4 regions of the Agrobacterium burrii genome follow, and region 3 is predicted to be linked to each of the others. Evidence: predicted binding sites of a transcription regulator. Region 3 holds the regulator's gene; each other region holds the start of a gene.

Region 1 (7,229 bases), on a different contig from region 3:
ATCGAGCCGGCAACCGATGACGAGGCGTAACCCCGTAGCGCGCGACGCCTCAAGCGCCCGGACAATTCCGGCCAGTGAATTGCGATCCACCACGCCGAGGGCTTCAATACCGAGAGCCTTGGCGGTCTCGAACAGTTCCTGCGCCGAGCTTGCTCCGCGCAGGAAGGAAAAGTGCGTTGTGACCTGCAGCTCCGCATAGCTCATGCGAAGATCCCGTGCACGAACCAGCGGTGGCTTCCGGTGTCAGGATCGATGCCATCACCGGAGCGAAACACCCAGAGACGCTCGCCGGCCTCATCTTCGATGACGAAGTAATCGCGCACCGCCTCCATCTCGGCGTCGCGCTGCCACCACTCGCCGAAAATCCGCTCGGGGCCATCGGCCCGCTTGACCTTCCGCCGCCTGCCGCGCCAGGTGATCGAGACCGGTGGACGGTCCGGCAGCAAGGCGATGGCCTCGATCAGCTCCGGATGGGCCAGCAGCCGAACCGGCCGGCGCCAATGGCTGACCCAGGTGACCTCGATCGGATCGGCAGCAGGACTGATGCGCTGGACGGAGCGCTCTGGCACGTCGGAGGCGACCGGCGCCACCCGATACACACGCTGGCCGCGGTTGCCGTAGATATCGATCAGCGGTGTGACGTCGGTGACCTCGTCCTCGACCAGCGAGGAGGATTTTTGGCGCTCCTCCAGCGGCTCGGCCATCACCGCCACCAGGGTGAGCTTCTCGATCCCGAACCCGGGCTCGATCTTCTCCGTTCGATCGCGAAACAGCTTCGTCAGCCAGGCGACATCGCGCACCGGCTTCACCGTGCCGGCACGGATTGCCTGCCTGACACCATCGACCTTCTCGACGATCAGGTCGGCGCGCCGAACACCAAGGCCGCGCCTTTGCAGCTCCTCGATCAGTTGCACGACCAGCCGGCCGACATATTTGTCGATGGTCTCGGCAGCACCGATTGGTTCGGCGAAGGCGCGGCTCACCTCGATGAGCTCGGCGGTGCGGATCGGATCGATCGGTTCGCAGGCGCGGCCAAACATCTGGTCCAGCCGCCGGCCAATCTCCGGGCCGAAACGAAGGGTCAGCGGCGCGCGCGGCGTGTTGGCCAATTCGCCGACGGTCTGGAAGCCAAGCGTGCGCAGATCGCTGACGACGTTCCCGGGAAGGCGCAGCAACGATATCGGCAGCTTCTCGACGGCGCGGACGGTCTCACCTGAAGGCACTATGACCGTTTCGCGGCTGATGGCACGGGCGCAGGCGTGTGCTGCACCCCAGGTGTCGGCGATCGCGACCCGGGGAGTGAGTTTCCTTGCTAGGAACTGATTGGCGATCTTCGTCACCATCGGCAGCTCTCCGCCCTGCAAGTGATCGGCACCCTCTGTGTCCATGACGATGCCGTCGATCCCATCGACCGCGACGATTGGGGAATAAAGCGTCAGCGCCCAGAGGGTGATGCGTTCGAGTGCTGCGGCATCCATAGCAGGATCCGCATCGACCAGCATCAGGCCGCGAAACAGCGCCTGTGCTTTCGCAGCCGGCATGCCGACATGAACGCCGGCTTGTCTGGCGGCTGCGTCGGCCGCCGATACCCAGCGTTTCGAGCCGCTCCTGGCGATCACCGCGATCGCCTGTTCAGGCGGAATGGATGGATCGGCGCGACGAATGCGATCCGTCGGCAGATCCGGAAGATAGATCGAGACAACCCTTGTCATCGCACGCCCTCACGAGAAACTCAGCACATTCACCCGCTTTCACGCGCATCAATTCCAGCAACCATTGGGCCCTCCCCACACCCGGCACTGGCAAATCCTCCGATGGCATCACGCTCACCCGCCACCGCGTGGTCGACGCCGTCGGCTGCCCGAAATCATTGGCCTCTGTCTGCCGCCTCCAACGACGCACAGCCAATGCCATTGTCCCCGTGCGCTCGGCCGCCAGCTGCAGGCGGCGCGAGCTGACCATCGGCAGGCGAACGAGTTCACCGACGACGGCGCCGAGCCCACCAAAGGACAGCCCCTCCTCCATGTTGGCGAGCACGTCTTCCTCCTTGTCGGACTCGACGAAGATTATCCGGTCGTGATGCAGTCCGACCTGCGCAAGCGCGGGGAAAAACAGATCTGGTCGCGTCAGACACCACACGATCGGCCCCTTCGTCCGTGCCGCTATGCCGGCTGCAAAAAGAGCAGCGGCCGCACCATCGACGGTGCCCGATCCACCACCGGCAAATTCGTGAAGCGCGCCATGAGCAAGGCCGCCGCCAGGCAGAACCGCATCCATATCCGGCACGCCAAATGGCAACCAACCGGCTTTTTTCGCCGTGCTGGTTTCGAGCGATGCAATACGCTCCCGCAGATTGCAGATTACCCTTTCGCGGGCAGCAGTCATTGTTCACGGCTCCCTTCAAGGTCGTGTTGGCAGGGCGACTTCATGTCGTGCAAATGTCAATGTTCTGTTTTTGTTCCCATATGAGAAAGGAGTCAAGGCGGCAAAAACGTACGAGTATTGTTCCGAACATTAGAAGTTCGAGATTCTTCATGAGAATCAGGTGAATAGCTGCGACCAAGAAATTTCGCTGGCTTCTACAGTCTTATGTCCTGATCGGTGAATAGCGGGGACAATATAGGGATAGTCACAGTATTATTAAGGTTTTTCTGATGAACTGGCCGGATGACGAGGCCTCCGAGATCAAAACCCCTCCTTCGCGACACCGAGCCGCCGATCCGCTCAAAGCCGCGCAGGAAGCGTAATCCAGCTCAACCACAGCTCCTCTTCGATCCCATACCTGATCGCGTCGAGCCGGCGCTGGCCCTATTGAAGGCTAAGCCTCCCACCGGAAACGAATGGAGTTGGGAGCTGAAATGGGATGGCTATCGCCTTGCGGTCCATATCGAGCCCCAGCGGATCCGGATCCTTACCCGCGGCGGCCACGACTGGACACATCGGTTTCCGGCCATAGAGCAGGCCGCCAGAGCGCTGGGGCCGGCGACGATGATCATCGATGGGGAAGCCGTCGTGCTCGACGATGAGGGGCGGCCGGATTTCGGGCTGCTGCAGCAATCGCTGGGTGCATCCGGCAAACAAGCTGGCAGGCGCGCCTCCCACGCCGTTCTTTACGCTTTCGATCTTGTTTATCTGGATGGGCACGATCTGCGCGGTGTTGAATACCGTTCGCGCCGACACCTTCTCGAGGACACGATAAACGGCCCAACGAATGAAGCCAGCGCCATTCGGATATCAGAAACACTCGATGCCGAGCCAGCTGTCCTGCTTGAGCATGTCTGCCGCCTCGGCCTGGAAGGCCTCGTCGGCAAGCGCCTCGATCAGCCCTATCGTTCGGGCCGGACCGGGGATTGGGTAAAAGTCAAATGCATCCAGAGCGAGGCTTTCTTCATCGTCGGCTATGAGAGGTCCGCATCGTACCCAGCCGGCTTCGGCTCGTTAGCGCTTGCCGCCTACCGCGATGGCGATCTCGTCCACGTCGGAAGCGTCGGCACGGGCTTCAAGGGAGCCGAGATCATCCGGTTGCGGAAGATACTGGACACGCTGCGATGGAAGCGAAAGCAGCCGCCCCTGCCCCATTCCGGAACTGCCGACATTGTCTGGGTCCAGCCTACCCTGATCGCCGAGATCGAGTTTCGCGCCTGGACATCGGACGGGAAACTCCGTCATCCGTCGTACAAGGGCCTGCGGGAACGGCAAGACAATGCCGACGTTTACCAGCTCGACTAGCGAAACAAGCGACATGCGCTAGAGTAGCCGTATTTGGTCGAAGCGGAGGGGCCGCATGTGTAATCTCTATCGGATGGAGGACAAGGACTGGGTTTCAAAATGGGCTCAGGACGCCGAGAGCCTCATCAACCTCATGCCAGCCTATCAAATGAACCCCGATCAGATGGGACCGATTGTCCGCAACACCGCTGATGGAAGGACACAATTGGCACATGCGCGTTGGGGTCTTCCCTCGCCGCGGTTCACCTTGGAATAGGCCGCCAAAGCCAAGGCCGAAAAACTGAAAGCCAAAGGGAAGCCCGCCGATCTTGAAGAGCTCATCCGCATGGAGGCGGACCGCGGCACGACCAACGTCCGCAAGCTCACCTTCCCACACTGGAAACGATGGTTTGGTGTCGAGCACCGATGCCTCGTCCCGGTCACCAGCTTCGCCGAACCCGATCCCGCCAGCCAGCAACCCGGCGGGAACGTGCCGAACGCCTGGTTTGCGCGCGACGAGGAAAAGTCGCTGATGTTCTTCGCCGGCATCCATGTCCCGCAATGGCAGAGCGTCCGGAAGGTGAAGGATGGGCCGACGACCGACGACCTCTATGGGTTTTTGACCACTGATCCCAACAATCTCGTGAAGCCGATCCATGAGAAGGCGATGCCTGTTCTTCTCCTGACCGAAGAGGAGACCGAGGTGTGGATGCAGGCGCCATGGGACGAAGCCAAAGATCTGGCACGGCCTTTGCCAGATGATGCGTTGATCATTTCGTCGCGCGAACCGTACGGATCCACGATCGTGTCCAAATCCGGAGAGCCCGTGGAACAGGGCAGTCTGCTTTGAGGCTAGAGCTCAGACGATCAGCATGGCGCCTCGCCAGACAGGACAGCGTTATCAGTTTTGCGACCAACCCGCCTACCCAGAACGCCATTTTAATGTTTAGGCTGGTTGGTCGCCTTCGCTTTCCACCCGGGATCAAAATTCAAGGCGATGGGGATCAGGCGCGTGTCGATCACTGAGTGCTCCGGCATCGAACGCATAGACATAGCAGCCTTCCGCCGCCGTCTTTCTCAGAACGGCGAGCAGCTTGCCGGATCGGGTCGCGCCTCGTCGACCGTGCCGGCATTGCGAACGCGCACCATCAGATGAGCCGCGCCGGTGTCGGCGCGACGGCGCTGAAGGGTGGGGTTGGCGCCGCACAGCGCACTTTACTCGGGGTCACGCTTATCACAATTCTGAGCAATGGCGTGTCAACGCACCGCAGTCGAACATGGGAGCAGACTGCCCGATGGAGCAATCGGCAGTTCGCTTTTGATCATCACCGGCCGGTTTACGGCCTACGAAACCTTCTCTGTCGACTTGTTCACGACCGTCAACACCGAAGCGTCGCTGGACGAGGTCCAGCGGGGTGAGCGGCGCATGGTGGGCCGCTTCTCTCTGTCAATCCGGATGGCGGTGTATTGGATCAACCCAATAAACCTCTTCCGGCTTCTCTACAGGATCGACATCCGTGATGTTTACGACGACTGCCTCGTTGTCCGATCGCACCAGGACGCACTCGAGCACGTTGTCAGGATCGGCATTGATTTCCTGGTGCGGTACGTAAGGCGGCACGAAGATGAAGTCGCCTGGTCCCGCCTCCGCGACATATTCCAAATGATCCCCCCAGCGCATACGGGCCTTGCCACGGATCACGAAAATAACGCTTTCGAGCGCACCGTGGTGGTGGACCCCGGTCTTGGCGTTCGGCTCGATTGCGACGGTGCCTGCCCAGATTTTCTGTGCGCCGACGCGGGCATGATTGACGGCTGCCTGCCGGAACATGCCAGGCGTCTGGGCCGTGTTGGAATCGAGCTGGTCGCCCTTGATGACACGGATCCCGTTGTGCTTCCAATGGTCCGAGTGATGGTGGTCGTGGTGATGGTCGTCGCTCATGGTGCGGTCCTGCTCAGATGACGTTGAAGAAGTGCGTGCCGTCGCGATCGAGCTGCGCGACCAGTCCGTATTCCCAGTCGAGATAGGCCTGCATAGCCTCCACGGGGGCGTCCGTGCCTTCGTAGGGCCGACGATAGCGATCGATGCGGGGTGATGCGAGGTGGGACTCATCGGTTTCCAGGATTTGACCGGCAGCCTTCCAGGCAGCGTTGCCGCCCTCAAGAACGAGGACTGGAACATCGATCAGTTTCTTGAGGTCGACGGCGGCATAAATGGCGAGCGCGCTTGTGCCGCATGTGACGACGTAGGTATTTGCGGGAGGCACGCGCTTGATCGCTTCCGGGAGCTGGGAGCGTAGCGCTAACCACGCACCCGGGATGTGCCCCTTTAGGTAGTTCGCGCTGGTCGTGAAATCGAGCACGACGATATCGGAATTCGGATTGGAGATCGCGGAAGAAAGATCGCGGACGCAGATCGTCGGGGTCGGCTCGACTTCGGGCGATATGCTCTTGAAGGATCCTTGTTCGCTGAAGGCATCACTCGGAGCCTGTTCTACGACATAGACTTCCCAACCCATCTGCGCGAGCCAAGACGCTGCCATATTGGCACGCGTTGTCTCGTCATCGCTTAGTACGATACGCGCACCACGGACAGGCGCGTAGTGATCAGTCTCCTGTACAAGCTGTCCCCCTGGCACGTGCATGAAGCCCGGCAGGTGGCCTTCGAGGTATTCTGGTTCGGTGCGGACGTCGATCAGATAAGTCGTTCGGTCCGGGGTTTGAAGGCTGCCGATGTCCGACAGAGCAATGCTCCGAACACCCGCGCGCGCGGCGACGGCTGCAGCGGATTTTTGCGCCTCCGAGCGGTCCCTGGCTTCGACGTCAGCGAAGCTCCTGCTCGCTCCCTGTTCCAGTGTCTGACCTGCCAAAGTCCATCCAATTGTTCCGTTGCGAAGACCGACGACCTTGTTCGGTATCCCGGCATTGATGAGAGACTGCGTCCCGATGATGCTGCGTGTGCGGCCAGCACAGTTGACGATCACAAGGGTCTCGGGATCGGGAGCAAGGTCCCGTGCGCGCAGGACGAGTTCACCACCGGGAACGTTGATACCCTTTGGAATGCTCATCGTTTGATATTCGTCAAAACGGCGCGCATCGAAAACGACCGCGTTGGCTCCTTCATCGAGAAGCGCCTTTACCTTGGTCGCGTCCCAGAGCGGCGTGTGCCTTTTCGCTTCGACCAGTTCACCGAATGACTTGCTCGGCACGTTGACGTCAATGAACAGTTCGCCGCCGTCGGCCTTCCACGCTTCCAATCCCCCTTCGAGGATATGGACATTCGTGTAGCCGAGCGATTTCAGTTTCTCGACGGCGATGGGAGCGAGGTCTCGTATGCCATCGTGACCATACAGAACGATCAGCGTATCGCGTTGTGGGATCCTGCGCCATGCATCCAGTTCAAGCCGGGCAATGGGAAAGTTGGCTGCCCAGAGGGGATGCCCTTGCGCGAAAGGATCTTCTTCGCGGACGTCGGCGAGAAGGATTTCCGAGCGGGCCAGAAGATGCTGCCGCACTTCGTC
Region 2 (7,229 bases), on a different contig from region 3:
GAGGCTGACGGCACTCAACCCCTTTCGCCCATGTTTCAAACGACAGCGAGACGCCCATGACCACCATCCCCTCCTCCGACATCCTCGACCGCTTCACCGCCATTGTCGGTGAGAAAAATGCGGTGCGCGACCCGGCGGAAATGGCGCTGCGTCTGGTGGAAAATCGCGGGCTTTATCGCGGCGTCTCACCCTTGCTGCTGAAACCCGGTTCGGTTGAAGACGTTGCCGCCATCCTGAAGCTCGCCAGCGAGACCGGCACACCCATCGTGCCGCAGACCGGTAATACCGGGCTTGTCGGCGGCCAGACACCCCGGGCGGAAGGCACCGACATCATCCTGTCGCTGGAGCGCATGAACCGCATCCGCGATATCGATCCGGTCGCCAATGTCATCGTCGCCGATGCCGGCTGCATTCTCGATGACATCCATAAGGCAGCGGAGACGGTGGAACGGATGTTCCCGCTGTCGCTCGGCTCGCAAGGCTCCTGCCGCATCGGCGGCAATCTCGCCACCAATGCCGGCGGCACGGCGGTGCTTGCCTATGGCAATATGCGCCAGCTGTGCCTCGGGCTTGAAGTCGTCCTGCCGACCGGCGAAATCTGGAACGGGCTGCGCCGGCTGAAAAAGGACAATACGGGTTACGATCTGCGCGATCTCTTCATCGGTTCGGAAGGCACGCTCGGCGTCATCACCGGCGCGGTGCTGAAGCTGTTCCCCAAGCCGCTCGGTCATCAGGTGGCTTTTGCCGGGCTCGGCTCCACCGAAGACGCATTGAAGCTGTTCGAAATGGCCTCAAACCTCTGCGGCACGGCGCTGACCGGCTTCGAACTGATGCCGCGCATCGGCGTCGAATTCACTACGAAACATATTCCCGGCGTGCGCGACCCGCTGCAAACGCCGCATGACTGGTACGCGCTCATCGATATCTCCACCTCCGATTCGGCGGAGACAGCCGAGACGATGATGCAATCGCTGCTGGAGCGCGGTTTTGAGGCTGGGCTGGTGGCAGATGCGGTGATCGCCGCGTCAGAAGCCCAGCGACAGGCGCTGTGGCACATGCGCGAAAGCATGTCGGATGCGCAAAAGCCGGAAGGTGGCTCGATCAAGCATGACGTTTCCGTCCCGGTCTCGAAAATACCGGAATTCATGGCAATGGCGGAAAAAGCGGTGATTGCCGCTATTCCCGGTGCCCGCGTCTGCGCCTTCGGCCATCTCGGCGATGGCAACATCCATTACAATATTTCCCAGCCGGTGGGTGCCGACAAGGCCGAGTTCCTCGGCCGCTGGCGGGACATGAACGAGATCGTCCACGGTATCGTTCTGTCGCTTGGCGGCTCCATTTCCGCCGAACATGGCATCGGCCAGCTAAAACGCGACGAGTTGGCCGCCATTCGGCCCGGCATCGAAATGGACCTGATGCGGCGCATCAAACACGCCTTTGACCCCGCCGGCATCATGAACCCCGGCAAGGTGCTTGCCGCCGGGTAGATAGGCGATTGGCAGGGTTGACGCGGGCGGTTTTCGCCGCCCGCTTTTCGTGACGATAGGGCCAGTTCAAACTAACGGGCGCATTCGATCAATTTCTGAAGACCGCCCCAATTGTCGAAATGCGTTTTTCCCATTGCTGCAATTTCAGCCCGCCATTTTTTAGCGTCAACGGTCGGATGAGACGTCTTTCCGGGAAACACCACCGTAATAACCGGGATTGGATCTTTATTTTTGCGTTGGTCGGCAATGCCCGATTTCGCTCTCAGAACGCCACCCTTGTTCACCAGCGGATTGTTGCCGATATCCTGATGGAAGCGCACGGAAGCCTCACCGAGCTTGCCGCCGTCAGCATAAACCCCGTAAGCGAAGCGCTTGGTCGCCGGGCGATAGACCACGGCGATATCGCCGTCCTTCACGCCATATTTCTTCACGAAGCTGCTGGACAAAACAACATAGGGAATTTCGTTGGCATCGACCCAATGCCTTTGTGTTCCTGCCGGTCCATCGGGAACCGAAACAGATGTTTCGGTGATAAAAGCCTTGCCCGGCAAGGGATCGCCAGCTTTTTGAATTATCGGCTTATTGTTCTCATCTTTCGAAAAGCCAAATATCCTGACCTTCGAATAATCGCCCGTGGCAACGGCTTTCTTCCAGGCATCCTGGCATTTTTTTTGCCATCCCTTCGGGTCCGTATCGGGCGTTGAACCGACAGCAGTCAGCCCGTCGCAAGTATAAGACAGCCCCTCCCCGTTCACGAGATAAGAGTTGGGCGCCCCATCGGCATCGACCTTGAGTTCCTTTGTGGAAAAAACGACGCCTCCCGTTCCGCACAGGGCCTGAGACAGGGCAGTCGTTGGCAGCGCCAATAGTGTGGCAGCGCAAAAGACAGCGTGAATTTTCGAAGAATTCGACTTGAAAAATCCGTATGACATGCAACCCTCCCCCTACAAAACATGTATAGGTTGCATTTATTCATTCAGAAGTCGAGTCCAGTCTTACTCAGGGTCAGAATCTGGTGTCTCCACGCCATTTCCGCCCGTTTCAATCTTCAGCTCTTCAGAATTACTTCTTCCAGAAGCTTCAGGATTGCGGGCTAGCCCGACGGCCGGGCGGTCCAGGCGGGAACCAGTTCCGCATTCAGGCGGCGAGGTTTTTGCGCATGGACGAACTGCGTCAGGCCCATGCCGGATTTGGCAATCGCCACCGCATGTTTCTTGGGCATCAGGTAGCCATATTCCAACGGCGGCGGGCGGCGCATGATTCGGCTGAAAAACGGACGTTTGTGATAACGGGACGGGGAAAACTGCGCCGGTTCCGCACATACCGTCACATATTCCAGTATTTCCTCAATCCAGCCGCTTTGCGGCCGCCCACCCGGCTCCACCAGCAATATCCACTGTCCACGCGCAGAGCGCATGACATCTTCAATGTCCCATTGCCCATAAAAGCGGCAACCGGCGGCATCGGCGACACGCGACGATCCATCGCGCGAACCGTGATCAAGGATCACCACATCGCTTACAAGCCCTTCCACGGCACCGGTTACAAGCGCAGACAAGGTATGCGCCAACTCCGGTTCCTGATCCCGGCATTCCATTATGACTGTCAACATATGCATAGCTCTAACGCATCGCACAATAAATTGCCACTGCACCCGTCACGGTAAAATCCGCCATTTTCCATACGGACCACCATCCCACCCACCTGCTGGATCAGCCCGCAATGCATCTCGCACACAATATGGGGCATCTCTGACACAATATGGAATGAGAGCGGATTTGTGTTTTTTGTTCTTGTATTGTTCTCATTCTTGAGTTAGGAATTTAATCATCGAAGAGGTGATGAAAGCCTGCTCGAACGGAAACGGTTTAGGGTGTTTTGCGGGCCTTCAGGCGCGCGGCGCTCGGGAGCATCCAGATGAGAAACCATACGCTTTCGAGGCAGGCTGCCTTCCAGCCGAGCCATATGCCAGATATTGCCAATGCGCTGGCCGATGCATCGGGCCTGCGGATCGAGATCGACCGTCGTCGCGGCCGTGGTGCCGGGATCAATCCGGATGGACGCTTCGAGGCCCTGCAGCGCGAGGTTTTCGACGATGGCTGGCAGACACTCGAAGACATGCCGGAATTCCGCACCGAGGTGCAGGTGGAAAAGCCGCGCAGCATCATCACCAGCAACGATTCCCCCGACATCCCCTTCGACCGCTCCATCAACCCCTATCGCGGCTGCGAACATGGCTGCATCTATTGTTTCGCGAGGCCTACACACAGCTATATGGGTCTTTCAGCCGGGCTGGATTTCGAGTCGAAGCTGTTCGCCAAGCCGGATGCGGCCAAGCTTCTGGAAAGAGAACTGGCGAAACCGGGATACAAGCCGCGGGTGATCGCCATCGGCACCAATACCGATCCCTATCAGCCGATCGAACGCGAGTGGCGCATCATGCGGCAGATACTGGAAGTGCTGGCCAAGGCCGACCATCCCGTCGCCATCGTCACCAAATCGGCGCTGATCAAGCGGGATATCGACATTCTGGCGCCGATGGCCAAAAAGGGTCTCGCCAAGGTCGGCATTTCCGTGACGACGCTGGATCGCAAGCTCTCGCGCAATATGGAGCCACGCGCCGCCACCCCGGAGAAGCGGCTGGAAGCGGTCAAGGCGCTGACGGAAGCCGGCATTCCGGTCGCCGTGATGATGGCGCCTGTCATTCCGGCGCTCAACGATCATGAGATCGAACGGATCCTGGAAGCCGGCAAGGCCGCCGGCGCGACCGAGGCGTCTTACGTGCTGCTGCGCCTGCCGCTGGAGGTGAGCCCGCTCTTCCGCGACTGGCTGCTGCGCAACTATCCGGACCGTTATCGTCACGTCATGTCACTGGTGCGCTCCATGCGCGACGGCAAGGACTACGACGCGGAATTCGGGAAACGCATGAAGGGCGCCGGCCCTTACGCCTGGCAGATCGGCAGGCGTTTCGAAATGGCGACGAAACGGCTTGGCCTCATCCGCCGAGGCATTCACCTGCGCGACGATCTCTTTGTGCCGCCGGGCGGTGCAGGGGTGCAATTGTCGCTGCTTTGAAAAACGGACGCTGAAAACATCCTGCCTGATCGAAGCACCACACAGCGCGTGCGGCGATATCAGGCAGAACACGACAAGGAGCGCTGGCCTCTTCCCTTCTAGCGGCCACACTCCCCATGAAATGCCCGGCGGGTTTTCCCTGGCCAGCCGGACATCGCCCCCCCGGAACCGCCGCCTCGCGTGCGATCATTTTTCCTCCGCCGCCCCGCTGGAGGATCAAAGGTCATGATGACCTCGAAGGCACAGTGAGCCATGCCCCTCGACCCGGCTCACCGTGCTGTCATCGCCCGCCTCCGGGGGCTTGCAGGAGATCGGGTGTGTGTGCAAGTTTCGCCGCATGAAACGCCGCACCGCACCCGATTCTCCTGCCCTCTTCGATCTTGCCGATACCGGCCCGGATTTCTCTTTCGAGCTTGAGGCAAAAAAGAAAGGCCTCTGGCCCGTGGCAGGCACGGATGAAGCGGGCCGCGGGCCGCTCGCCGGCCCGGTGGTTGCGGCCGCCGTCATTCTCGATCCGGACAATATCCCTGAGGGTATGGATGATTCCAAGAAGCTGACGAAGCTGAAACGGGAAAGCCTCTTCGTCCAGATCATGGAAACATCGATCGTATCGGTCGCTTCCTCCGGCCCCGGCCTGATCGACACCATGAATATCCTGCGCGCCAGTCTCGACGCCATGCGCCGTGCCGTACTCGGCCTCGAAACCTCCCCCGCCCTCGTGCTCGCCGACGGCCGTGACAAGCCGCCGGGCATCACCTGCGAAGCCAAAGCCGTCATCAAGGGCGATTCCCGCTCCCTCTCCATCGCCGCCGCCTCGATCATCGCCAAGGTGACCCGCGACCGGATGATGGAGCGCGCCGGCGTGGTGCATTCGTCCTATGGCTTTGAGGGCCATGCGGGTTACGGCACACCGGCCCACTTGCGCGCCATTGAAAGCCACGGCCCTTGCGCGCTGCATAGGATGAGCTTTCGGCCGTTGAAGCGGGATTGATTCGGACTGGGAATTTGAGGTCAAGCTATAACCTCCGTTATTAGATCGCTGTTCTGCGGTCCGGTTTTAAGCACCGAAGAAGAACTGGTCGTCATTCACCGCAACAACCACTTCCGGCCCATTGCCTTCGACTGGCTATGATTCCCTCGACTAAGAAGTTCAGTTCTGCAAATTTCCTCTCAGGTATGAAACAGGTTTTTTTAATGGTCCTGTCTGTGGTCTATTAAATCTCTTTTGCCGCTAACAGATCTTCGATCCGCTGCCTTATGTCATCATCCGTCTCAAGTTCCTTCAGCCGCCTTAATGCAACAAGTGCTTCATGCGGCCATTGTTTTCGATCCCAACTGGATAGAGCCCGAATTGACATGTTACGGTTTCTTACCACTGGGCTTTGCAAGCCGGCAGAAATGAAGGCCCAACCTTTTCCGGGAAATTTTCCAAGATCCTGTAAAATGAAATCTAAAGCGGCATGCGCTGAGTATCCTGGGCCGAGGCCCATTTCGGTGCTCGGGCCTTTCGCAATTTCACCGAGAGGAATGCATTTCAAGCCAAGCTTGAGCACTTGATCAATACGATCTACATCGGAGCTACGCATCAAATCCCACCAATATTCCTCACCCGCTTCCGTGCGAGCATAGAAGTAAGGCCATGGATCGATACCAAATTTCTGGCTTACCCTGCTTGCGTTCCAGAATTCTTGCCTGTCACCGACGTCCAAAGCACCGCATATCGCGGGCTTCCAATGATCTTTCGCGAGCAGGTCAGAGACACTTCTGGATACGTGATCGACCGCGTCGGCGGACCAATCGTGCTGCAGTTTCCGTTCACCGGAATAATGCTCATCGAGCCTGTCTCGAAGCCGAGAAATGAAAGAATAGTGTGAAACGGAATCAAATCTTTCTTTTCCATGCTCCAACAGTGCACCAACGACCGCGCAACCGTGTTCGTAGTCAGAGAATCCCTCAGCCGGCCCACCGTCACCGAGTATCAGGGTATCGACGATTTCGCAGGCTGAATTGAGCAAGTCGTCATCTATTTGCGCCGCCTGAAGTGCAATGTGAAGGTCACCCGCTCTGGCACAAATACAAGCCAGATATTCATACATTACTGCGTTCTTATAGCCTTCACGAATTAGCCAACCCTTGATCTCGGGATCAACTGTACCGACAAGCCGTTCGACTGCGTGAATTCGTCCCCATCCTTCAGCGGCCTCGGCCAATTTCCACAGTACTATTTCGCCGTAGCTATCGTTACCAGAGATTGCTGCTGCCGCATAAAGTGTAAACTCGTCGTGCCGACCAAGAGTCAGAAAAGTAACCGTTTCATCGCTGTCCCTTAACAGGCCCAGCAATGCCATTGAGAACTTCACTGGCTCTCTGTGAGCGGCGTGCGTCGTGAACCAATGCGCGATCTCGTACAGCCGGCCAGCGTCCAAAGCCCTTTCAAGCCGCATTTTCTCGACGAGTGGATCGATGACGCTAAGGGCCGAGCCGTCCTTGATCAGTAAATACAAGGCTCTTATGTTACTTTCTGACGCATTTTCAGTAGCTAACTTCAAGGCCGCATATAGTTCTGAGACAATCTGGCCTTCCGGTTTGGAAGCGCCATGATGGCTCATCACCCCGTCCATGGCACCCGGTGCGAATGAAATTTCATTCGGATTACCAGCGGGCTCA
Region 3 (7,229 bases):
CATGGCCGCCGTAGAAATGCTTCTCCTTGGAGAACATGTGCATCGAGCCGCCCTTGCCCTTCGACAGGCCGCCGCTGCGGCCGGTCAATTCGGCCATGACGCCACGCGCGCTCATGCCGAGCGCCAGCATGTGGCCGTGGTCGCGGTAAGCGGTGATGACCTGATCACCTTCCTTCTGCGACATCTGCATGCCGACGACAACGGCTTCCTGACCGATGTAGAGGTGACAGAAACCGCCGATGAAGCCCATGCCATAAAGCTGGCCGGCCTTTTCCTCGAAGCGGCGGATGAGCAGCATCTCACGGTAAGCGTGAAGCTCTTCTTCCTTTGCGAAGTCCGGGCTGTTCTTACCGGTGAATTCGGTTGCAGCCTTTGCCGTTGTCTTTCGGCCGGACACGGTCGCTGGTTTTCGCGGCGCCATTCATCCCTCCCTGAGTTGCTATTTGAACGGATAGATTGGCGCGCACCATATGCAAGAAAATGCCATGCAGCAATGCTATAAACGCATGGCACATATTCACGCTAAGATGCTGTGAATAAATCAAAATTCGTTAATTAACCTGATTTCGGTTAATTAGAAATATGTGTTCATGATGACGATTTCGTCCGTGCGGGACATATTCAGCTGATAACGCGAAATTTCATCGATCATGTCTCGCTCCAGCGAGCCGTCACTCAATAATTCCACCTGCCGCTCCAGCGCCACACGCGATTGTGTGAGCTTTGCGAGCTCCGCCGTTCTGGCAATGCGCTGCCGCTCCAGCCGCTCCGTCGCCTGCAGGCCGAAGTCGCCATGGATGGAATGATAGCCGAAATAAGAGAGAAAAGCGATCGTGATGGCCGGAACGATCAATCGGCCGAATCGTCTCTTTTTATGATGTCTGGTCCACATGCCGGAGAGAAGCCTTAAAACGCACAGTGTGAGTCTCGAGACTAAAGCGGATTGTTTAACTATCCGTTGACCTTAAATCGCGATCGGCAAAGGGGCATGAAAAAGCCCGCCGGAAGGCGGGCTGGATTTGCCGGGAGACATATCCCCCTCACAGTCATCCTCGCCCTTGAGGCGAGGATCCACAAGCGGGATTGTGGATGGATCCTCGGGTCAAGCCCGAGGAGGACGTCTCATGCATTGATATGCATCTGGCCAACCATGGCACGCCAGACAGCGGGCCATGTCGCCAAACCCCAGCGTGAATTATCCGCGCAGGATCGAACGGCCGGCGTAAGCAGCCTGCGGACCGAGCATCTCTTCGATGCGGATCAGCTGGTTGTACTTTGCGAGCCGGTCGGAACGGGCAAGCGAGCCGGTCTTGATCTGACCGCAGTTCGTCGCGACAGCGAGATCGGCGATGGTGGAATCTTCCGTTTCGCCAGAGCGGTGCGACATGACGGCGGTGTAGCCGGCCTTGTGCGCGGTTTCCACCGCATCCAGCGTCTCGGAGAGCGAACCGATCTGGTTGACCTTGACGAGGATGGAGTTTGCAACGCCCATCTTGATGCCGTCACGCAGACGCGCAGAGTTGGTGACGAACAGATCGTCGCCAACGAGCTGGCACTTGTTGCCGACGAGATCGGTCAGCGTCTTCCAGCCTTCCCAGTCGTCTTCGGCCATGCCGTCTTCAACCGAGATGATCGGGTATTTGTTGACAAGCTCGGCCAGATATTCAGCCATTGCGCCCGGCTCCAGCGTGCGGCCTTCGCCTTCGAGAACGTATTTGCCGTCCTTGAAGAATTCGGTCGATGCGCAGTCGAGGCCGACATACATGTCTTCGCCCGGACGGTAACCGGCCTTTTCAATCGACTTCATGATGAAATCGAGCGCAGCCGGCGCGCTTTCCAGACCCGGTGCAAAACCGCCCTCATCGCCGACATTGGTGTTGTGGCCCTGTGCGGACAGTTCTTTTTTCAGCGTATGGAACACTTCAGAACCCATGCGCACGGCTTCGCGGATGTTTTCCGCGCCGACCGGCAGGATCATGAATTCCTGGAAATCGATCGGGTTGTCGGCATGTGCGCCGCCATTGATGATGTTCATCATCGGAACCGGCAGCAGATGCGCGTTCGGGCCACCGACATAACGGTAAAGCGGCAGGCCGGAAGCTTCGGCCGCAGCCTTGGCGATGGCGAGCGACACGCCGAGGATGGCGTTGGCGCCGAGGCGCGACTTGTTCGGCGTACCGTCAAGCGCGATCATCATCTGGTCGATCTGGATCTGGTTTTCGGCATCGAAACCGCCGATGGCGTCGAAGATTTCCGTGTTGACGGCTTCGACCGCCTTTTCCACGCCCTTGCCGAGATAACGCTTGCCGCCATCGCGCAGCTCAACCGCTTCATGCGCGCCGGTGGAGGCGCCGGAAGGAACGGCCGCACGGCCCATGGAGCCGTCTTCGAGGTAAACATCGACTTCAACAGTCGGGTTGCCGCGGCTGTCGAGGATTTCGCGCGCGATGATATCGGTAATGGCAGTCATGGTCTCTCCCTTGGGAATGGAACAGATATTTTCCGTCGCCTGTCTTAGACGATGACGAAGAAATTACAATGACGGCGGGCGGCAGAAACGGAGCGCCCGCCATTTAAAATCGATTGGCACAAACCGCGCCAGCCCCTTAGGCTTTGGTGATCGCGTCGAAGGCCAGAAGCTTTTCCAGCAGTTTCGGCATGTCCTTCAGGTGCACCATGTTGGGGCCGTCGGATGGTGCATTGTCCGGGTCCTCATGGGTCTCGATGAAGAGGCCGGCGACACCGACAGCGACCGCCGCACGCGAAAGCGTCTCGACGAACTCGCGCTGACCGCCCGTCGAACCGCCCTGCCCGCCCGGCTGCTGCACCGAATGGGTGGCGTCGAAGACGACAGGCGCGCCGAGCGACGCCATGATCGGCAGCGAGCGCATGTCGGAGACCAGCGTGTTGTAACCGAAGGACGCACCGCGCTCGCATAAGAGCACATTCGGGTTGCCGCTCTCATTGAGCTTGGCCAGCACGTTCTTCATGTCCCAGGGCGCCAGGAACTGGCCCTTCTTGACGTTGATGACACGGCCGGTTTTGGCGGCGGCAACGAGAAGATCGGTCTGGCGGCTGAGAAAAGCCGGGATCTGCAGCACATCCACCACTTCGGAGACGACGGCGCATTGTTCCTCGGTGTGAATATCGGTCAGAACAGGAAAGCCGAATTCCTTCTTGAGATCGGCGAAAACGTGCATCGCGTTGTCAAGGCCTATGCCGCGCTTGCCGGAAAGCGAGGTGCGGTTCGCCTTGTCGAAAGAGGATTTGTAAACGAGGCCTATTCCAAGCTTGTCGCAAAGCTCCTTCAGCACGCCCGCAATCATGAAGGCATGTTCGCGGCTCTCCATCTGGCAGGGGCCGGCAATCAGCGAAAAACGCTCGGTATTGGAAAAGGAAACCTTGCTGGCGCCATCGCCGGCGGTGACTTTGAGATTGTTCGTAACGCTCATCATTTTTCCTCGAAGGCGAAGGCAACGCCCTGACCGGGTGCTGCGGGCACCACCAGCCGGCCGCCCGTTTCTGCGCAGGACACGCCATTAGCAGCAAGTGCTGCTTCTGTCACGGCAAGATCGCGAACGGAAAAGACGATGCCTGCGCCGCGCAATCCATCGCCGCCCTCTTCGGGAGCATTAAAGGCATGTCTGCCAAAGACTGGATTTTGCGTCAATCTTATGCGGGCATTGCCGGTTGCGAAAACCACATCACCATCCGGGGACACTTTGCCATCACAGCCAAAAACAGTTTCGATCAGCCGCACCGCATTCACATCACCACCGGCAAACAGGACGATCTCGCTGAGGCCGGAAACGCCATTGGCATGGCTCTCCAGCACTGAACGGTCGCCCGGCAGGGCCTGCAACCGCTGGCAACTGAACAGGAAGAAATCCGCAGCGGAACCACTGGCTGCAAAAGCCAGCCGGAAGGCCGCTTCGCTCTGCGAACCATCAGGCATTTTGACCGGCCGCGAAAATTCAAAGACATTTCCGGCCGAAATGCCTGAGGCTACGAATCGGTCGTGATCGCCAGGAGCGTCCTGTGTTGCAGCGACCAGAGCGGAAAATCCCTCCCCTGCGACATGTTTCCGGAAGGCCTGATCCCGCCCGGTGAACACATTTCCCCGGTCAATCGAGGCATTATAGTTAGCCGGGTTAGCAATTGCGAGAGGTTCCAGATAGGTGCCGTCAGCGAAAAAAACGCAGGCATTCTGCGTGCCGAAAGGGTGGAGAGCCGCTGGTGCTACCGTAAACCCAAGGTTTCCAAGGCGATTAACGGCAATGCCAAGGACATCCACAGGCAGAACGAGATGGTCGACACGGTATGCTTTCGTCATTTTCCTGCTTCCTGCTCTCACATCCGGCATAGCGATGCCGGAACGGTCCGAAAGGCAGAAAAGCACAATTTCGTGCTTTCAGGCAAATCATCAAAACAACGGATAGCAGCTTCACGAAATTTTAGGGGATTGCGGAACACATATGGAACATATAGTGTTCGTTCTGTATTTGTTTCACGATCTCCACGACGATTCTCAAGGGTGTTTTCCTCATGCTCACGCGCAAACAGCAGGAATTGCTTCTCTTCATTCATGAACGAATGAAAGAGTCCGGCGTGCCGCCCTCCTTCGATGAAATGAAGGACGCACTCGATCTTGCTTCCAAATCCGGTATCCACCGGCTGATTACCGCCCTCGAAGAGCGCGGTTTTATTCGCCGGCTACCTAACAGGGCGCGGGCGCTTGAAGTCATCAAGCTTCCGGAGGCCTATACGCCGGGCGCGAGGCCGCAACGCGGCTTTTCGCCAAGCGTCATCGAAGGCAGCCTTGGCAAACCGAAGACGCCGGAACCCGCACCAGCGCCAAAGGCTCCGGCCAACGATCTCGGCGGGGCGGTCACCGTGCCGGTCATGGGCCGCATCGCCGCCGGCGTGCCGATTTCCGCCATCCAGAACAACACCCATGATGTTGCCGTGCCGGTGGACATGCTGGGTTCGGGCGAACATTACGCGCTCGAGGTCAAGGGCGATTCGATGATCGAGGCCGGTATTTTCGACGGCGATACTGTCATCATCCGCAACAGCAATACCGCCAATCCAGGCGATATCGTCGTAGCGCTGGTGGATGATGAGGAAGCGACGTTGAAACGCTTCCGCCGCAAGGGTGCTTCCATCGCGCTTGAAGCAGCCAACCCCGCTTATGAAACCCGCATCTTCGGGCCTGATCGGGTAAAAATTCAGGGCAAGCTGGTCGGGCTTATACGTCGTTACCATTGATCTGAATTCGCCGTCATCCTCTCGAAACAGGCATCGTCATGAGGCTAACCCTGTCGAAGATGACGGCAATTTCCTAATTCGGCAGACTATGTGAGTGTCGGGAAAGCTTATCCTTCCCGCAGACGGACGCAACCTGTCTGGTAGAGATCAGTTCCAGTCTCATATGGATATCCTTGTCGCGCTCTTCTCTCCGGCGTGTTGTCACCACTGCGTCATATACCGTGGGCTTTTGGTCGCGTGAGGTCGTTTACGCTTGAGGGATATGGCTGGCCTGGCGCTGCCGCCAAATGGTGACACGCGGTGCAAAGCCCCTGCCATTCATCAACGCGATTTATGGGTGTCATTGATTATTTTCGATATTCCATCATGCCCCGACAGGTATAGAAATGCGCGTCATATCCGGGAGATAAGCCATGTACGATCTTTATATCGCCAACAAGAACTACTCCTCATGGTCGCTGCGGCCGTGGGTGTTGATGCGCACGCTCGGTATCGCTTTTGATGAGAAACTTGTTCCGTTCGGCGAAGGCGTCGCCTTTTCCAGCTTTTCGCCAACCGGCAAGGTGCCGTGCCTTGTCGATGAGGGCGTGACGATATGGGAAACGCTGTCTATCGCTGAATATCTCGCCGAACGGCATCAGGGCGTCTGGGCGAGCGACAAGCAGGCACGTGCATGGTCGCGTTCGGCTGCGAGTGAAATGCATGCCGGCTTTTCCTCGCTGCGCAATCTTTATCCGATGTCAGTCGGTATTCGGGTCAAGCCGAAGGATGGCGATCTTGGACTTGCGGCAGACATAAAGCGCATCGATGTGCTCTGGAGCGAAGGTCTGACAAAATTCGGCGGCCCATATCTTGCCGGTCAGAAATTCACGGCGGTCGATGCTTTCTTCTGCCCGGTCGCGTTCCGTTTCCAGACCTATGGCGCTGAGCTCTCGACTGCGGCAAAAGCCTATTGCGATCGGCTGCTCGCCCTGCCCGCCATGCGTGAATGGTATGAAGCCGGATTGAAGGAGATCTGGCGCGACGCGGCGCATGAACAGGAAATCAGCGGCATTGGTGAATTGACTGCCGATCTGCGTGTGAAGGTCTGAGGATCCATGCTGGCGGCGTTTATTGCGACGCCAGCAACTGCCTGACCGGTTCCGGCACCTCATATTCGAAACGGTCGCTTTTCCAGTCGTAATAGCGGTGCTCGCTCCATGGCCTGTCCGCCCCGGCAATCGCCGCACGCAGCCGTCCCACGACCGCAGACTGATCGCTTCCGGCAAAGTTTATTTCCACTGAACCAATGCGCCGCAATATATCGCGGTTGAGCAGAAGCGCTCCTGAGCGGCATTGTGAAAACGAGGTCCTGCGGGAAACGACGACAATATCGGCGATGTCGCAGGCTTTTCCAGCAAACCGGCCGTCTTCCAGAACGACAATCCATTCACCACTGCCGGCGCGCGCCACGCACCATATGCCTTTGCTGCAGGTGAAGACGCCGGGTGCCGCATCTTTCAGCGCCGCCGTCATCTGCCGCGTCACCACCCTCATCTCTTCCGGCGTGAGCTTTGATTTTGTGGTCAGGCCTACACTGGTTACTGCGGCATTCGCTTTAAGAATGACCGGCGGCACGGGCTGTTCCGGCAGCAGCAGCGCCCTTTGCCACTGGCCGTATACAAAGCCCTGCGGTCGCGTTTTTGTCGTATAGGCCTTGCCGTCTTCCAGCAACGCCACCAGTTCCCCCTCCTCGTGAATGAGCAGATCCGGGACATCGCGATAGGCCGTGGCCGCCGACAGGCCGAAAGCGAAGACAAGAAGCGGAATACCTAGCAGCGCAAGTCGGCTGCGCAGTAAGGTCAGCAGCAGGAAGCCGGCCGAGCCGAGACCGATAAACCACTCATGCGGCCGCCCCGTTGCAGCGCTGCCGCCCCAGGACGCCACTTCATTGGCGACTTCGATGACGAGCGCCATGCCAT
Region 4 (7,229 bases), on a different contig from region 3:
TCGCCGACGAAGAATTTCGACGGGGTATCGGCAACGGACTTGGCCACCAGCTCGCCATCAATCGTGCGGGTGCGCGGGCCGCTTTCGCCATAACCGATCCGCTCGACCGCATGGCCGGAGCGTGTGCCCCAGTTATCGCGGGTGGCGTCCGACTTGTTGGCCTGCGCCCGTTTCCAGCCGGGGGTGGAATAATTATTGGCGAAGGGTTCCGCCTTGTCGAAGCGGGACTGACCGTAGCCGCCGCGCCCGCCATAACCGCCGTAATTGCTGTCGGATGCCGCGACATCCACATGGGCGGGCGGCAGTTCTTCCAGAAAACGCGAGGGCAGGGTGGATTGCCATAATCCATGGATACGCCGGTTCGACACGAACCAGATATGGCAAAGCTTCTTGGCGCGGGTGATACCGACATAAGCAAGACGGCGTTCTTCCTCGAGACCGGAGCGGCCGCCTTCGTCCAGCGCCCGCTGATGCGGGAACAGGCCTTCTTCCCAGCCGGGCAGGAAGACGGTGTCGAATTCCAGACCCTTGGCGGAATGCAGCGTCATGATGGACACGGCATCCAGTTCCGCATTCTGTTCCGCGTCCATGACAAGCGCGACGTGTTCGAGAAATCCGCGCATGCTTTCGAAGGATTCCATCGAACGGATAAGTTCTTTCAGGTTCTCCATCCGTCCGGGGGCTTCCGCCGTCTTGTCGGCCTGCCACATGGCGGTGTAGCCGCTTTCGTCGAGGATCTGCTCGGCAAGCGTGGTGTGCTCGGTATTTTCCAGGAGGCCCTGCCAGCGGCGAAAATTCTGCACCACATCGAACAGCGCTTTGCGCGCCTGTGGCTTCAGTTCGTCGGTTTCGATGATGTCAGCTGCCGCCGCCAGCATGGGAATATCGCGGACACGGGCATAGGCGTGTAGGGCGCTTTTAGTGGTTTCGCCAATGCTACGCTTGGGCGTGTTGACGATGCGCTCGAATGCAAGGTCATCGGCCGGTTGGCAGACAACGCGAAAGTAGGCCATGGCATCGCGAATTTCGAGGCGCTCATAAAAACGCGGACCGCCGATGACGCGGTAATTGAGGCCAAGCGTGACGAAACGGTCTTCGAATTCGCGCATCTGGAAGGAGGCGCGAACGAGGATGGCCATGTCGTTCAGCTTATGGTTCTTGCGCTGGAGCTGCTCGATCTCCTCGCCGACGGCGCGGGCTTCCTCTTCGGAATCCCAGGCGGCATGCACCATGACCTTTTCGTCATCAGGGCTGCTGCGCTCGGTGAACAGCGTCTTGCCGAGACGTCCTTCATTGTGGGCGATCAGATGGCCGGCGGTGCCGAGAATATGTTCGGTGGAGCGGTAGTTGCGTTCCAGCTTGATGACCTTTGCACCGGGGAAATCCTTGTCGAAACGCAGGATATTGTCCACTTCGGCCCCGCGCCAGCCATAGATCGACTGGTCGTCGTCGCCAACGCAGCAGACGTTTTGCGGTTCGCCTTTCGGGCGCTGCGCAAGCAGCCGCAGCCACATATATTGGGACGTGTTGGTGTCCTGATATTCGTCGACCAGAATATAACGGAACTTCTGGTGATATTCGTTCAGGATATCGGTGTGACGACGGAAGATGCTGATCGGGTGCAGCAGCAGATCGCCGAAATCGCAGGCGTTCAGCGTTTTCAGCCGGGCCTGATAGGCGGCATAGAGTTCGCGGCCCTTGCCATTGGCGAACGCACGGCTGTCGCCCTCCGAAATATCCGGCGGCGTCAGGCCCTTGTTCTTCCAGCCGTCGATCATGCCGGCGAATTGTTTGGCCGGCCAGCGCTTGTCATCAAGACCTTCGGCCTGGATGAGCTGTTTCAAAAGCCGCACCACGTCATCGGTATCGAGAATGGTGAAATCCGATTTCAGGCCGATGAGTTCGGCATGGCGGCGCAACAGTTTGACACCAATGGAATGGAACGTGCCGAGCCACGGCATGCCCTCGACTGCGCCGCCGACCAGAACGCCGATACGTTCCTTCATCTCGCGGGCGGCCTTGTTGGTGAAGGTCACGGCAAGGATCTGGCTGGGATAGGCGCGGCCGGTCGCCAGAATATGGGCGATGCGGGTCGTCAGAACGCGGGTCTTGCCGGTGCCGGCGCCGGCCAGCACCAGAACGGGCCCGTCAAGCGTTTCCACTGCCTCGCGCTGTTCCGGATTGAGGCCGGAAAGATAATCGGGTGTGGGCCGCGCCTGATCGCGTGCCGCCATGGCGCGCGCGGCAATGCCAAGCCCACCGCCCTTGCCGGCATCGGCGTTGTTCGTCGCCTTGCGCGGCACCTCAGGTTCTTCATCGAAGAACGGCATATCGTCAAAACTGTTGCTCATGCGGCCCAATGTAGTGATTCGGGATATAAAGGCCAGAACCGTGTTCTGCTTTTATTCCGGTATCGTCAGTCAAAACGCCTATTCCAAGGCATTTTCTTCGTCTCAAGCCTGCCTGTCGGCGTCGAAAGCGGCATCAACAGGCAATTGCAGCGCTACGGCAAGCTGGTTGGTCTTGGCGGCAAGGGCGATGACCCGCATCAGATCGGCATGTTGCTCGCGGGTCATGCCCTTGGCTTTTGCGGCCACCGTGTGGGAATGGGCGCAATAGGAGCAGCCATTGGTGACGGAAACGGCGATATAGAGCATTTCTTTGACCACGGGATCGAGCGCCGAAGGTGTCGCCATCACGGCCTTGACCTCGGCCCAGGTCTTTTCCAGCAGATCAGGATCAAAGGCGAGATAGAGCCACATATTGTTGATGAAATCCGATTTGCGGGTGGTGCGGATATCATCGAACACGGCTTTGACGCGCGGGTCGGCTTGCGGGTTTTCGGCTTTCGTCACGGTGCTCATGGCTTCCTCCGGGAATGGTTTTCGGCTTTTAGAGTAACCGATCGGCGGAGATTTGCGACAGAAACGGTTGCGCGATGCTTTCCGACGAAAATTCATCACAAATTACAATTATGTAAGGAACGGTTTTGTGCGTTGCCTTCGTTAAGGCAAGCAGGAATACTTTGCGCGTTCCAACGGGGTTCGGTTTGGAACTCCATTTTACTGAGCGGATCAACCGGAGAAATATATGCGGGTCTGGAAACAGGTGGGTGTCAGTGTTGCCGTGGTGGGAGCGGGGCTCTGTCTTTGGGGCTTTTATTCGCCCGAAGCCCGCAATGTTCTCGCTGCTATCGGGCTTGGCAAAATGCCGGCCGGTGCGATCGAGGTTGCCGCATCCGGCGCCGGAAGCCCTAGCACGCCAGCGGGCCAGAATGCCGGCGGTGCGCGTCGCAACAGCAACGCGACTCTGGTGGTGATGGCTCCCGTCAAAAAAGGCACGGTCAATGATCGCCTGAATGCCATTGGCAACGGCGAGGCGATCCAGTCGGTCGTCGTCATGCCGCAGGTCTCCGGCACCGTTTCGGAAATCCGCACCTCCTCCGGTGCCCGCGTCGTGAAGGGGCAGGTCCTTGCAAGGCTCGATGATGAGGAGCAGGTGATCGAACGGGACAAGGCGCAGGTCACGCTGCGCAGCGCGGTTGAAAAATCCAGTTCCTATAAGAACCTGAAATCCGTCTCCCGTCTTGACGTGCTGGATGCGGAGATTGCCGAAGAGGCTGCCAAACTTGCGCTGAGCACTGCTGAGCTGAACCTCAAGCGTCGCGACATCGTCGCGCCGATCGAAGGCGTTGCGGGTATCGTCGCTGCCAACATCGGTGACAATGTCACCACGCAATCGACCATCGTCAGCATTGACGACCGCTCCGAAATTCTCGTCAATTTCTGGGCTCCCGAGCGTTTCGTAACCGCGATCAAGGTCGGCATGCCGGTGGAAGCGACGTCGATTTCCCGGCCCGGTGAGACCTTCAAGGGTGAGATCGAGGCCGTCGATAACCGCGTTGACGAGGCAAGCCGCACGATCCGTATCCGGGCGAAGTTTGGCAATGAGAAGGATGAGCTGAGGGCCGGCATGTCCTTCGGCGTCACCATGCGTTTTGTCGGCGAAACCTATGCCTCGGTCGATCCTCTGGCCGTGCAGTGGGACGCGGAAGGCTCCTATGTCTGGCGCGTTGCCGACAACAAGTCGCACAAGGTGCGGGTACAGATCGTGCAGCGCAACCCCGATGCGGTTCTGGTCAAGGCCGAGTTGGCGGAGGGCGAGCCTGTCGTGATCGAAGGTCTGCAGCGTGTGAGAGAAGGCGGCGCGGTCCGTGTCGGCAATCAGCCGAAGCCTGAAGAGGTTGCCAGCCAATGACGACGCAACCGCCTGCCGGTCAAGATTCCAAGATCGCCTTTACCGCCTTGTTCGTCCGCCGGCCTATTCTGGCGGCGGTTCTCAACACTTTGCTGGTTGTTGCCGGCCTTGCCGCGCTGGTCGGCGTCGAAGTGCGCGAACTACCTGATGTCGACCGACCGACGATCAGTGTCAGGACCACCTATGAGGGGGCGGCACCCGAGACCATCGATCAGGAAGTGACGCAGACCATCGAAGGCGCTGTTGCGCGTGTCAGTGGCGTCAAATCCATCTCTTCCAATTCGCAGTTCGGCACAAGCCGTGTGACACTGGAATTCGGCGACAATGTCGATCTGCCGGTTGCCGCAAACGACGTGCGCGATGCCATCGGCCGCGTCACCAACCAGCTGCCTGACGATGCCGACGAGCCGCAGATCATCAAGGCGGATTCCGACAGCCAGCCGATCATGCGCCTTGCCGTCACCTCGACCACGCTCAGCATGGAAGACCTGACCAAGCTGGTGGATGACGAGATCATCGACCGTCTGGCCGCCGTCGACGGCGTGGCGGACGTGGAGCTTTACGGCGATCAGGAAAAGGTTTTCCGCGTCGATCTCAATCAGGCGGCACTTGCCAGCCGTGGGCTGACGGTCACGGATGTTTCGAACGCGCTCGCGAGTGCTGCCCTCGACGTGCCGGCGGGATCGCTAAAAAGCACGACGCAGGACATTGTCGTGCGCGCCACGGCCAGCCTGACGAAGCCCGAAGATTTCTCCAATCTTTTGATCAAGAACAATATTCGCCTGAGGGACGTCGCGACCGTCATGCTGGGTGCGGATGATGAATCCACCTCGCTGCGTTCCAACGGCGTGCAGGGCGTCGGTCTCGGCGTCATCCGGCAGGCGCAGTCGAACACGCTCAGTATTTCCACGGGCGTGAAGGCCGCTGTTGATGCCATGTCGGCCAATCTGCCGGAAGGCACGCGTATCGTTGTCACCAGCGATGACGCCGTCTTCATCGAAGGCGCGCTGCACGAGGTCGAACTGGCGCTCGGACTTTCCGCGCTTATCGTCGTCGTGGTGCTTTACCTGTTCCTGCGCGACTGGCGCGCCACACTCATTCCCGCGATCACCATGCCAGTGGCGCTGATCGGCACCATTGTCGCCATCTATATGGTCGGCTTTTCGGTCAACATCCTGACGCTGCTCGCCATCGTTCTGGCGACCGGTCTGGTTGTCGACGACGCCATCGTGGTGCTGGAAAACATCGTGCGCCGCCGCACGGAGGGGATGGGGCCGCGGGCCGCAGCCGTTCTCGGCACGCAGGAAGTCTTCTTCGCGGTCATCGCAACGACGGCGACGCTTGCCGCCGTGTTCATTCCGCTTTCCTTCCTGCCGGGCCAGCTTGGAGGTCTGTTCCGTGAATTCGGGTTTGTGCTGGCCTTCGCGGTGGGCTTGTCTTCAATTGTGGCTCTGACGCTTTGCCCGATGCTGGCCTCGCGCATGCTCAAGGAAGGGTTGAAGGAACCGACGGGACCGCTTGCCTGGTTCGGCAATGTCTTTGCCTCCACCTATAAGACGACGCTTGCCGCCTGCCTCAACAATCCGCTGATCGTCATCGTCGTGGCGCTGATCTTTTCCGGCCTGTCGTGGATCGCCTTCGGCATGATCCAGAACGAGCTGACGCCGCGCGAGGACCGCGCCTCGATCATGATGCGGGTCACCGCGCCGCAGGGCGTCAGCCTCGAATATACCCGCGACCAGTTGCAGCGGATCGAGGAAAACCTGAAGCCGCTGCGCGACAGTGGCGAAATCCGCAATATCTACTCCATCACCGGCATGAACGGTTCGTCCAATACCGGTTTCATGGTGCTGACGCTCGCCCCGTGGGCCGATCGTGAGCGCACGCAGAACCAGATCGCTACCGACGTAACCTCCGCTGCCAACAGCGTACCGGCGCTGCGCGGCAATGCGATGCAGCCGAACAGCCTCAGAATTCGCGGTGCCGGCAACGGGTTGCAGATGGCTATGGTCGGCAGCAATTATCCGGCGCTGACGGCGGCGACGCAGAAATTGCTGCTTTCCATGGAAGAAAGCGGCCTGTTCGACACGCCGCGCTTCGACAACGAGCCCAATCAGGCGCAAATCTCCGTCTCCATCGACCGTGAACGCGCGTCGGATCTCGGTATTGATATCACCGGCCTGTCGCGCGCCATGCAGTCGCTGCTGGAAGGACGCTCGATCGTCGATGTCTTCGTGGATGGCGATGCGATCCCGGTGCGGCTGCTATCGTCTACCCGGCCGATCAACGATCCGACCGATCTTGAAAACGTTTTCCTGAAAACGGGCGACGGCAAGATCGTGCCGATGTCGGTCATTGCCACGCTCAAGGAAAATGCAGTTGCCCCGCAGCTGAACCGCGAGCAGCAGCTTCCCTCCGTCGGCTTCACCGCCAACCTCAAGGACGGCGTTTCGCTTGGTGAGGCCCTTCAAAAGGTGAATGAGCTGTCGCAATCGGTAATGCCGCCCGGCGCCCGCCTGCTGCCGCTCGGTGAAGCGGCGACGCTTGAGGAAAATTCGAGCGGCATGTTGCTGACCTTCGGTTTCGCCATCGCCATCATCTTCCTCGTGCTCGCCGCACAGTTCGAAAGCGTGCTGAGTTCGGTTATCATCATGTCCACGGTGCCGCTCGGTCTTGCCTGCGCGGTCATCGCGCTGCTGGTTACCGGATCGAGCCTCAACGTCTATAGCCAGATCGGTCTCGTGCTGCTCGTCGGCGTGATGGCCAAGAACGGCATCCTCATCGTCGAATTCGCCAACCATCTGCGCGATCAGGGCGCAACCGTGCGCGAAGCCATCGAAAAGGCCACCAGCATCCGCCTGCGCCCCGTGATGATGACGATGATCGCCACCATTCTCGGCGGCGTGCCGCTGGTGCTGGCGCAGGGGGCGGGTGCGGAAGCGCGCATCGCGCTCGGCTGGGTCATCGTCGGC

What was found. Region 3 encodes LexA, which represses DNA repair genes until DNA is damaged. Its sites were predicted from a motif close to TGTTCNNNNTGTGTTCNG; they were not measured.
Region 1: the regulator LexA is predicted to act here: its motif matches at 2,446-2,463, upstream of JZX89_RS21720 (ImuA family protein).
Region 2: the regulator LexA is predicted to act here: its motif matches at 3,276-3,293, upstream of JZX89_RS18020 (PA0069 family radical SAM protein).
Region 4: the regulator LexA is predicted to act here: its motif matches at 2,393-2,410, upstream of JZX89_RS09665 (ATP-dependent helicase).

Annotation. Positions count from the first base shown of each region.
Region 1 is NZ_JAFLNA010000013.1:83,635-90,863, reverse strand. It holds gene JZX89_RS21730 (error-prone DNA polymerase) at 1-204, opposite strand, end outside; gene JZX89_RS21725 (Y-family DNA polymerase) at 201-1,712, opposite strand; gene JZX89_RS21720 (ImuA family protein) at 1,633-2,385, opposite strand; gene ligD (non-homologous end-joining DNA ligase) at 2,668-3,729, shown strand; partial or broken gene JZX89_RS21710 (SOS response-associated peptidase family protein) at 3,785-4,558, shown strand; gene JZX89_RS21705 (hypothetical protein) at 4,721-4,864, shown strand; gene JZX89_RS21700 (cupin domain-containing protein) at 5,156-5,650, opposite strand; gene JZX89_RS21695 (rhodanese-related sulfurtransferase) at 5,664-7,229, opposite strand, start outside.
Region 2 is NZ_JAFLNA010000009.1:263,499-270,727, reverse strand. It holds gene JZX89_RS18040 (L-threonylcarbamoyladenylate synthase) at 1-8, shown strand, start outside; gene JZX89_RS18035 (FAD-binding oxidoreductase) at 57-1,487, shown strand; gene JZX89_RS18030 (glycoside hydrolase family 75 protein) at 1,559-2,419, opposite strand; gene JZX89_RS18025 (glycosyl transferase) at 2,581-3,099, opposite strand; gene JZX89_RS18020 (PA0069 family radical SAM protein) at 3,405-4,562, shown strand; gene rnhB (ribonuclease HII) at 4,900-5,553, shown strand; gene JZX89_RS18010 (hypothetical protein) at 5,777-7,229, opposite strand, start outside.
Region 3 is NZ_JAFLNA010000001.1:426,687-433,915, reverse strand. It holds gene pdhA (pyruvate dehydrogenase (acetyl-transferring) E1 component subunit alpha) at 1-421, opposite strand, end outside; gene JZX89_RS02280 (FtsB family cell division protein) at 575-892, opposite strand; gene eno (phosphopyruvate hydratase) at 1,196-2,470, opposite strand; gene kdsA (3-deoxy-8-phosphooctulonate synthase) at 2,607-3,452, opposite strand; gene JZX89_RS02265 (VOC family protein) at 3,452-4,333, opposite strand; gene lexA (transcriptional repressor LexA) at 4,546-5,268, shown strand; gene JZX89_RS02255 (glutathione S-transferase family protein) at 5,682-6,359, shown strand; gene JZX89_RS02250 (ComEC/Rec2 family competence protein) at 6,379-7,229, opposite strand, start outside.
Region 4 is NZ_JAFLNA010000004.1:164,872-172,100, forward strand. It holds gene JZX89_RS09665 (ATP-dependent helicase) at 1-2,351, opposite strand, end outside; gene JZX89_RS09670 (carboxymuconolactone decarboxylase family protein) at 2,454-2,864, opposite strand; gene JZX89_RS09675 (efflux RND transporter periplasmic adaptor subunit) at 3,091-4,257, shown strand; gene JZX89_RS09680 (efflux RND transporter permease subunit) at 4,254-7,229, shown strand, end outside.